2 regions of the Streptomyces sp. NPDC059897 genome follow, and region 1 is predicted to be linked to the other one. Evidence: riboswitches for the same ligand, from Rfam matches in the RefSeq annotation. Region 1 holds a riboswitch; the other holds the start of a gene.
What was found. Region 1 has a riboswitch for thiamine pyrophosphate ahead of ACFV9W_RS01110 (purine-cytosine permease family protein). Riboswitches for the same ligand answer to the same signal wherever they lie in the genome.
Positions count from the first base shown of each region.

Region 2: another riboswitch for thiamine pyrophosphate. It lies ahead of thiO (glycine oxidase ThiO); the one in region 1 lies ahead of ACFV9W_RS01110 (purine-cytosine permease family protein).

Region 1 is NZ_JBHWKQ010000001.1:233,601-238,277, reverse strand. Features, by position in the region: gene ACFV9W_RS01120 (family 2 encapsulin nanocompartment cargo protein terpene cyclase) at 1-201, opposite strand, end outside; gene ACFV9W_RS01115 (family 2B encapsulin nanocompartment shell protein) at 255-1,673, opposite strand; TPP riboswitch at 2,089-2,184, shown strand; gene ACFV9W_RS01110 (purine-cytosine permease family protein) at 2,174-3,580, shown strand; gene thiM (hydroxyethylthiazole kinase) at 3,636-4,457, shown strand; gene thiE (thiamine phosphate synthase) at 4,454-4,677, shown strand, end outside.
Region 2 is NZ_JBHWKQ010000060.1:35,389-40,065, reverse strand. Features, by position in the region: gene pknB (Stk1 family PASTA domain-containing Ser/Thr kinase) at 1-306, opposite strand, end outside; gene ACFV9W_RS36580 (thiazole synthase) at 457-1,269, opposite strand; gene thiS (sulfur carrier protein ThiS) at 1,277-1,477, opposite strand; gene thiO (glycine oxidase ThiO) at 1,474-2,670, opposite strand; TPP riboswitch at 2,668-2,781, opposite strand; gene ACFV9W_RS36565 (hypothetical protein) at 2,835-3,182, shown strand; gene ACFV9W_RS36560 (NAD(P)/FAD-dependent oxidoreductase) at 3,302-4,534, shown strand; gene ACFV9W_RS36555 (Rv2175c family DNA-binding protein) at 4,651-4,677, shown strand, end outside.

The DNA.
Region 1 (4,677 bases):
CCCGCTTGCGGCCGGTACTTGAGGCGCCGGAACCTCGACCGCAGGGATCTCGACGGCCTGCGCGGGCACGCGCGGCGGGCCGCCCGTGACGGCGCCGATGTCGCGGGCGCGGGCCGCGGCGTCGGCCAGGACCTGCGCCCCGAAGCGGGTGGCCGCTTCCGGCAGGCTCGACTGCGGAGGTGTCGGCTCAGGCGGGGGCATCCATGTCTCCTTGAGGGCTCCTTGGCGGTACGGGCGGCTGCGGTCCTGCCCCGCTACCTGCTGGGCCAGCGGCCGATCTGCACGTTCTCCAGCACACCGACCGCGTCCGGCACGAGGATCGCGGCGGAGTAGTAGGTGCTGACGAGGTACTTGGTGATGGCCTGGTCGTCGACGCCCATGAACCGGACCGACAGGCCCGGCTCGTACTCGTCCGGCAGACCCGTCTGGTGCAGGCCGATGACACCCTGGTTGTCCTCGCCGGTACGCATGCAGAGGATCGAGCTGGTGCGTTCCTTGGTGACCGGGATCTTGTTGCAGGGCAGGATCGGCACCCCGCGCCAGGCCGGGACCTGCTGGCCGCCGAGGTCGACGTGGTCGGGGTACAGGCCGCGGGCGTTGAACTCGCGCCCCATCGCCGCGATCGTGCGGGGGTGTGCCAGGAAGAACTTCGAGCCGCGGCGGCGGCACAGCAGCTCGTCCAGGTCGTCCGGGGTGGGCGGGCCCGAGTGCGGCTGGAGGCGCTGCTTGAAGTCGGCGTTGTGGAGCAGGCCGAACTCCCGGTTGTTGACGAGCTCGTGTTCCTGGCGTTCACGCAACGCCTCGACGGTGAGCCTCAGTTGCTCCTTCGTCTGGTTCATCGGCTCGTTGTAGAGGTCGGCGACCCGGGTGTGGACCCGCAGGATCGTCTGGGCGGCCGAGAGCTCGTACTCGCGCGGTTTCGCCTCGTAGTCGACGAACGCGCCGGGCAGTTCGTGCTCCCCGACGTGGCCCGCCGACATCGGGATCTCCGCCTCGCCGCGGTGATTCTGGCCCCGGCTCGCGAGCGACTTGAACTCGTCGATGTGCTCTTGCAGGGGCGGCGCCGAGGACAGCACGGACGCGAAGTCGGCGCGCGAGAGGGTGAGGAGGGTGCCCGAGGTCTCGGCGACCACGGTCTGCTCCCAGCGGGCGTCCTCGTCGAGGAGCGCGTTGTCGCCGAAGCGGTCGCCGTCGGCGAGGACGTCGAGCGCGACCTCGTCGCCGTACTCGCCCTCGGAGAACTGGTTGATGCGGCCGTGGGCGATGAGGTGGAGCTTGTCCGCCGGTGCCCCGCGCTCGACCAGTGTGTCGCCGGCCCGGAAGTCGCGCTGTACGCACCGGTCGGCGAGCGCGGTCAGCACCTCGACGTCGTCGAAGCCGCGCAGCAGGGCCAGTTCACCGAGTTCGCGGGGGATCACGCGGACGTCGCCGCCGTCCTGGATGAACTCGATGGTGCCGTCGCCGACGGTGTAGGTCAGGCGGCGGTTGACCCGGTAGACGCCGCCCTTGGTCTCCACCCAGGGCAGCATCCGCAGCAGCCACCGCGAGGTGATCTCCTGCATCTGCGGGGCGGACTTGGTGGTGGTGGCGAGATTGCGGGCGGCCGCCGTGCCCAGGCTGGTCTGCTGCGGCGGCACCGACGCGGTGTCCGGGGTGGTCGAGTCAACGGTCATCGAGTGAGCTCTCCTTGGTCGGGCGAAAGCGCGCATGCCCGTTACTACGGGACAGAAGAAGGAAAGGTGAAAAATTCGGCGGTAATGCGTCCAGAACCAGAATCACCGTAAGGGCCGTCTCGCCCGCCCGGCCAAGGAAAGCCGGTGGCATTAACTCGATACGATGATCGAGTCCGGTCGGTGTTTGCCCGGCGACCGACGGATCTCGGCCGGTTTCCCCGGAGCGCCCGAGCGGGCGCCGACCGTGATGTCACGCGGCGGGAGCGCGTCGCGGCGCCGCGAAACCGACAGAAGTCGGCCAGTTGCCACAGAGCTCCGCATTGCCGACCCTGTAGCGCGCGAAGTACGGGCGGACGCGACGGAACCGGAACCCTCCCGTGCGACACGCCGCGCCACCGCGTTACGCTGGCGGCCGTAACCGGACACGGGGTGCCCCGACCAGAGGGCTGAGAACACACCCGTCGAACCTGAACCAGTTCGTACTGGCGGAGGGATGTCTCATGCCTGTGACGCATGTTTCCAGTGGCAGTGGCAGTGGCCTGCCTGTCGACCGCGAGAGCGGCGCCTTCGACGGGCGAATGCCCGCGGCCCCCGGCGACTTCGGCATCGAGGGGCACGGCATCGAACCGGTCCCCGAAGCCAACCGCTACGGCGGCGCCGGTCGCCTGTTCACCGTGTGGTTCGCCCCGAACCTGACGATGACCGGCGTCTTCACCGGCACCGTCGGCATCGCCCTCGGCCTCGACTTCGCCACCGCGCTCGCCGCCGTCGTGCTCGGCACCCTGATCGGCGCGGTGCCGACCGCATACCTGGGGACGTGGGGGAGCCGCACCGGAGCGGGCCAACTCCCGCTCGCCGGGCTCGCGTTCGGGCGGGGCGTCGCGCTGCCCGGCGTGCTCCAGTGGCTGTCGTCCATCGCCTGGGACGCGCTGATCGGCCTGTTCGGCGGTGAGGCGCTGGCCCGGCTGCTCGGCTGGCCGTTCTGGGCCGGCGTCCTCGTCATGCTGCTCGCCCAGGGGCTGCTCGGTGTGTTCGGCTACGAGGCCATCCACCGGCTGCAGATCGTCATGACCTTCGTGCTCGGCGCCGCCTTCGCGCTCATCGCCTGGCGGATGCTCGACGGTGTGCACCCCGCGGCCCACGCCTCCGTGCACGGCGCCGACCGCGTCGGTGCCTTCGTCCTGACCAGCACCATCGCGCTGAGCCTCAGTCTGTCCTGGGCGCCGTACGCCAGCGACTTCAGCCGCTACCTGCCCGCCGCCACCTCCCGTACGCGCATGTTCTGGTACACGCTGCTCGGCCTGCTGGTGTCGTTCGTGGCCGTCCAGGCGCTCGGCCTATGGGGAGCCTCCGTGCTCACCGACCAGACGGCGGCCGGGGTCGACAAGATCCTCGGCGGGGGAGTGCTCGGCGGATTCGGGCTGCTCGCCGTGGCGCTTGCCGCGCTGTGCAGCAACGCCATGAACGACTACAGCGGTTCGCTCGCCCTGCAGACCATCGGCGTGCGCATCCCGCGCCCGGTGGCCGCCGCCCTCGCCGCCGTCCTCGGCTTCCCGCTCGTGCTGTGGATGCACGACGCCGACACCACCGCGCGGTTCCAGAATGTGCTGCTGTTCGTCGGGTACTGGATCCCCGGCTTCGTCGCGATCGTCATCGTCGACTGGCGCGCCCGGGCCAAGGCGCGCGCCGGTGTGCCGCTCGACCTCGCCGCCGAACGCGAGCGACGGCAGCCCGCGTGGCCGGCTGTGCTCGCTTTCGCGGCGGCCTTCGCCGCGGCGGTCCCGTTCATGGACACCAGCCTGTACGTGGGTCCGGTGGCCGAGGCCCTGCACGGCGCTGATGTGTCGTACTACGTGGCGTTCCTCGTGGCCGCCGCGGTGTACGCGCCGCTGCGGCGACGCGGCTGACCTGCCCTTTCACGTACGCACAAACCACGGCACCTCCCGTATTTGGAGCGACCCCATGCCTGAGACGTCCCCCGGCCGCCCCGATGACCTCGTCGCCTTCGCGGCGCAGGCACTCGGGCGCGTACAGCGCGAGTCACCGCTGGTGCAGTGCCTGACCAACGCGGTGGTCACCGGGTTCACCGCCAACGTCCTGCTCGCGGTGGGCGCCGCGCCCGCCATGGTCGACATCCCGGACGAGGCCGGACCCTTCGCCCGCGTCGCCTCGGGCGTGCTGGTCAACCTCGGCACCCCGCGCGCCGAACAGCGTGCCGCGATGCCCGAGGCGGCGCGGGCCGCGGCCGAAGCCGGGACGCCGTGGGTCCTCGACCCGGTGGCCATCGGCGCGCTGCCCGTACGCACGGCGCTCGCGGCCGAACTGCTCGCGCTGCGGCCGACCGTGATCCGCGGCAACGCCTCCGAGATCATCGCGCTCGCCGGCGCGGGAGGCGGCGGCCGGGGCGTGGACGCCTCGCACGGCGTCGGCGACGCCGAGGGTGCGGCAGCGGAACTCGCGCGCACGGCGGGCAGCGTGGTCGCGGTTTCCGGCCCCGTGGACTACGTCACCGACGGCACGCGCACCGCCCGTATCGCCAACGGGGACGCGCTGTTGACCCGGGTGACCGGGGGCGGCTGCGCGCTGGGCGCGGCGATGGCGGCGTTCGCCGCGGTCGACGGGGACCGGTTCGCGACGACGGTGGCGGCGGCCACCGCGTACACCGTCGCCGCCGAGTCCGCGGCGCGGGCGGCGGCAGGCCCCGGCAGTTTCGCGGTCGCCTTCCTGGACGCGCTCGCCGCGCTCACCCCGGAGGAGCTGGCGAAGCGGGCGGAGGTGTCATGACGGCACGTACGCGCCCCGTTCACACGGGCGTCGACCTGTCGGTGTACCTGGTCACCGACCCGGACCAGTGCGCGGCCCGCGGTCGCACCGTGGCCGAGACCGTCGCGCAGGCGGTGGCCGGAGGTGTCACCGCCGTACAGATCCGGGAGAAGCACGCGAGCGGCCGGGAGTTCCTGCGGACGGTCCTGGACGTGGCCGAGAACCTTCCCGACGAGGTCGC
Region 2 (4,677 bases), on a different contig from region 1:
GGTGCAGCCGGCCACGTACTCCATCGCCAGATACACGTACGCGCCGTCGGTGCCCTGGTCGAAGACCCCCACCACATTGGGGTGCGAGAGGCGGGCCACCGACTTGGCCTCGCGGATGAAGCGGTCGACGAACGAGGCGTCGGCCGCCAGCGAGGGGTGCATCACCTTGAGCGCGAGCACGCGGTCGAGGCGGGTGTCCACGGCCCGGTAGACCGTGGCCATCCCGCCGACCGCGATGCGTGCGTCGACGCGGTACCGGCCGTCGAGCACATGCCCGAGCAACGGGTCCTGAAGGGTCGTGTCCACGCAGGCGAGTGTACGAGGAGTGACCGACACCCAGCTTCCGTGCGGTGCGGCCGGGGCCGTACTGCAGCAGACCTGTGACCACCTGTACGGCACATCAAGCCCCGCTCTTGGACGAGAGGCCGCGGGGTCCGGGGCAGAGCCCCGTGTCCGTCACACGGCGCGGGCCGCCGAGAACGCCGGGCGCTCCGGATCAAGCACCGCCCGCCCCTCCGAAGGAGAAGACGCCTCCGCGAAGTGCCGCTTCGGAATCCGCCCGGCCCGATACGCGAAGCGGCCCGCCTCCACCGCGTGCCGCATGCCCTCGGCCATGAGGACCGGCTCCTGCGCGCGGGTCACCGCCGAGGCGAGCATCACACCCGCGCAGCCGAGTTCCATGGCGAGCGTCACATCGGAGGCCGTGCCCGCGCCCGCGTCCAGGATCACCGGTACGCGCGCGTGCTCGGTGATCAGCTGGAAGTTGTGCGGATTGCGGATGCCGAGCCCGGAGCCGATGGGGGAGCCGAGCGGCATGATCGCCGCGCAGCCGACGTCCTCCAGTTTGCGGGCCAGGACCGGGTCGTCGTTCGTGTACGGCAGCACCGTGAAGCCGTCGTCCACCAGCGTCTCCGCCGCGTCGAGCAGCTCGATCGGATCGGGCAGCAGGGTCCGCTCGTCGGCGATGACCTCCAGCTTCACGAGGTCGGTGCCGAGCGCCTCGCGCGCGAGGCGGGCCGTCAGGACGGCCTCGCGCGCGGTGAAGCAGCCGGCCGTGTTCGGCAGCACCCGGATGTTCAGCTTCTCCAGGACGGAGAGCACCGATCCGTGCACGTTCGCGTTCACGCGGCGCATCGCCACGGTGGTGAGTTCGGTCCCGGAGGCCACCAGGGAGCGCTCCAGGACGTCGAGGCTGGGGGCCCCGCCCGTACCCATGATCAGGCGTGAGGAGTACGGGTCGCCCCCGAGGACGAAAGTGTCGTCGGCCATGGACGGTTCAGCCTCCTTGGACGGCCGTGAGCACCTCGACGCGGTCTCCTTCGGAGAGCGCCGTGGCGGGCCATTGGGTGCGGGGGACGACGGTTTCGTTGAGCGCGGCGGCGACGCCCTGGGGCGCCGTGGTGAGCGTGCTGACCAGGAGGTCGAGCGTGGCGCCCGCGGTCACCGTGCGCGGCTCGCCGTTGACGTGGACGTTCATGCGGGCTGCTCCAGGAGGGCGGTGCCGAAGCGTTTCGGCGTGAACGGGCGGGCCTCTTCCGGCAGTTCACCGGTGGTCAGGGCGTGCGCCATGGCGTCGCCGGTGACGGGCGTCAGGAGCACGCCGTTGCGGTAGTGCCCGGTCGCCAGGAGGAGGCCCGGCAGGGCGGTCGGCCCCAGGAGCGGAGCGTTGTCGGGGGAGCCGGGGCGCAGGCCCGCGCGGGTCTCGGTGAGCGGGAGTTCGGTGATGCCGGGGACGAGCTCGTGGGCGTCCCGCAGGAGTTCGTAGACGCCGCCCGCGGTGACCGTGGTGTCCCAGCCGAGCTCCTCGCTGGTCGCGCCCACCACGAGCTCGCCGTTGACGCGCGGCACCAGGTAGATGCTGCCGCCGCGCACGACCGCGCGGACGGTGCGGCTGAGGAAGGGCGCGTACCGCTTGGGCACCGTCAGGCGCAGCACCTGGCCCTTCACGGGGCGCACCGGCGGGAGCACCGCGTCGGGCACGCCCGCGAGCTGCCCGGCGCGGCTGCCCGCCGCCAGGACCACCTGGTCCGCGGCGAGTTCGGTGCCGTCGGCGAGGACAGCGCCGCTCGCCCGGTCGCGGACGACACGGAGCCGCTCGGCCCATGACCGGTGGAAGGTCACGCCGGAGCGCTCGCAGGCCGTCACGAGGGCGCCCGCGAGCCTTCTCGGGTCGATCTGGTGGTCCCCGTCGACCCGCAGTCCGCCGCGCACGCCCGGCGCGAGCATCGGTTCGAGGCGGCGGCAGTCGCGGCCCGAGAGCCACTCCGATTCGAGCCCCGACTTCGTCTGCAGCGCGTGCAGTTCGCGAAGGTGGGCGCGGTCGTCGGAGTCGAGCGCGACCGCGAGCGTGCCGCAGGCGCGGTAGCCGAGGTCCTGCCCGGTGGCCTCGGACAGCTCGGCCGCGAAGCCCGGGTAGCGGCGCGCGGACTCCAGGTTCAGGCCGAGCAACGTCTGCTCGCCGTGGTGCAGTTCGGTGACGGCGGCCAGCATCCCGGCCGCCACCTGGGCGGCCCCGCCGCCGGGTTCGGGGTCCGCGACCGCGACGGACAGGCCGCGCTGCGCGGCCCGCCAGGAGGTGACCAGACCGATGATGCCGCCACCGACGACGAGGACGTCGCTGGTGTGCGAACGGTCGCAGGAGTGCGAATGAACGGATGGCGTCGACGACATGGGCGTCAAGCCCCTCCCTTCGCCGGTATGACCCGGATCAGGTTCGGACGGTCGAAGGCCGCTCCAGCCTCCCTCTCAGCCCGCTGCGTACGGGCTCCCGCGAGTGCTCTACGTTGGCCACCCTAGCCGTTCACCGCGACCCCCAGTAAGGGAGCCTCGAACCTGTGTCCCGATCTCTCGACGGCCTCGTGATGTCCCCCGTCGCCGACCAGGCGCCCGGTCAGGTGGGCACCCGCACCCGCTTCACGTACCGGGAGCGGGACGGCCGGGTCTCGGCCGACTACGCGGGCGGCGATGTCGTCGAGGGGCACCTCGTGGGGACCCGCTCCGGCGACCGGCTCGACTTCCGTTACGTCCAGCTGAAGACCGACGGGACCACTTCCTGCGGGCACTGCGTCTCGACCGTGTCCGAGCTCCCGGACGGCCGGGTGCGCCTCGACGAGACCTGGGAGTGGGAGTCGCAGGACGGCAGCGGTACCAGCGTGGTCGAGGAACTTCCCGGCCGGGCGTGAACTCCGGAGTGCCGTCCCGACCTTGATCGCTAAACCGCCTGGACATGTGCAGGACGTCACGGCGCGGGAGTGGCCCGCACCGCTGACCGACGCAAGATCAGGTGCCTAAGGTTGATCCCGTGAGTGAGCAGCGGAGCGGGAGCGGAGCGCCTTCGGGGCAGCGGAACGTCGTCATCGTGGGCGCGGGCATGGCCGGTGTGCAGACCGCCGTGGCGCTGCGCGAACAGGGCTTCACCGGCGCCGTCACCCTGCTCGGCGCCGAGCCCCACCAGCCGTACGACCGGCCGCCGCTGTCCAAGGCGGTGCTGCTCGGCAAGGCCGAGGGCTCGGCCTTCGACGTGGACTTCGAGGCGCTCGGCGTCTCCCTGGAGCTCGGCCGCGAGGTGACCGGCCTGCGGCCCGGCGACCACGAGCTGGACACGGCCGAGGGCCCGGTCCCGTACGACGTGCTGGTCGTCGCGACCGGCGCCGAACCCGTCCAGCTGCCCGGCTCGGGGTCCGCCCCCGGAGTGCACCTGCTGCGCACGCTCGACGACGCCGAGCGGCTGCGGCCCGTCCTCGCCGAGCAGCACGACGTGGTGGTCGTGGGCGCCGGCTGGATCGGCGCCGAGTTCGCCACCGCCGCCCGTGAGGCAGGCTGCCGGGTCACGGTCGTGGAGGCCGCCGAGCGGCCGCTGGCCGGGGCGCTGCCCGCCGAGATCGCCGCCCCCATGGCGGCCTGGTACGCCGACGCCGGAGCCCAGCTGCGCACCCACGCGCGCGTGGAGCGCATCGAGCCGGGCGTCGTGGTCCTGGACGACGGCACGCGGCTGCCCGCGGGAGCCGTCGTCGTCGGCATCGGCGCCCGCCCGGCCACCCGCTGGCTGGCCGGCTCCGGGATCGAGCTCGGCGCCCACCGGGAGGTCCTCGCGGACGACGGGCTGCGCACCTCCGTGCCCGACGTGTACGCGGTGGGCGACTGCTCCTCGTTCCCCTCGGGTCGCTACGGGGAGCGCCTGATGGTCCACCACTGGGACAACGCGCTGCAGGGGCCGCGCACGGTGGCGGCCAACATCGTCGGCCTGACCCCGGCGGTGTACGACCCGGTGCCCTATTTCTGGTCCGAGCAGTTCGGCCGGTTCGTGCAGTACGCGGGGCACCACGAGGGCGCGGACGCGACGGTGTGGCGCGGCGACCCCGCCGGTGCCGCCTGGTCGGTGTGCTGGCTGCGCGACGGGGCCCTGGTGGCGGTGCTCGCCGTCGGCAAGCCGCGCGACCTGGCCCAGGGGCGCAAGCTCATACAGTCGGGGACCCCGCTCGACCCGGAGCTGCTCGCGGACCCGGCCCGTCCGCTGAAGTCCGCGGTGGCGTGAGTCCGTCACCCCGCGGGCCGTCCAAAGCGTGACAGAAGGGGTGAATCGGGAGGGATCGTGGTCCATCCGCACCGGCTCGGCTTCCGAGTGTCAGTCCGGGATGGCACGCTTGTCCTGTGACCGAGATTGACGCAAAGATCGAT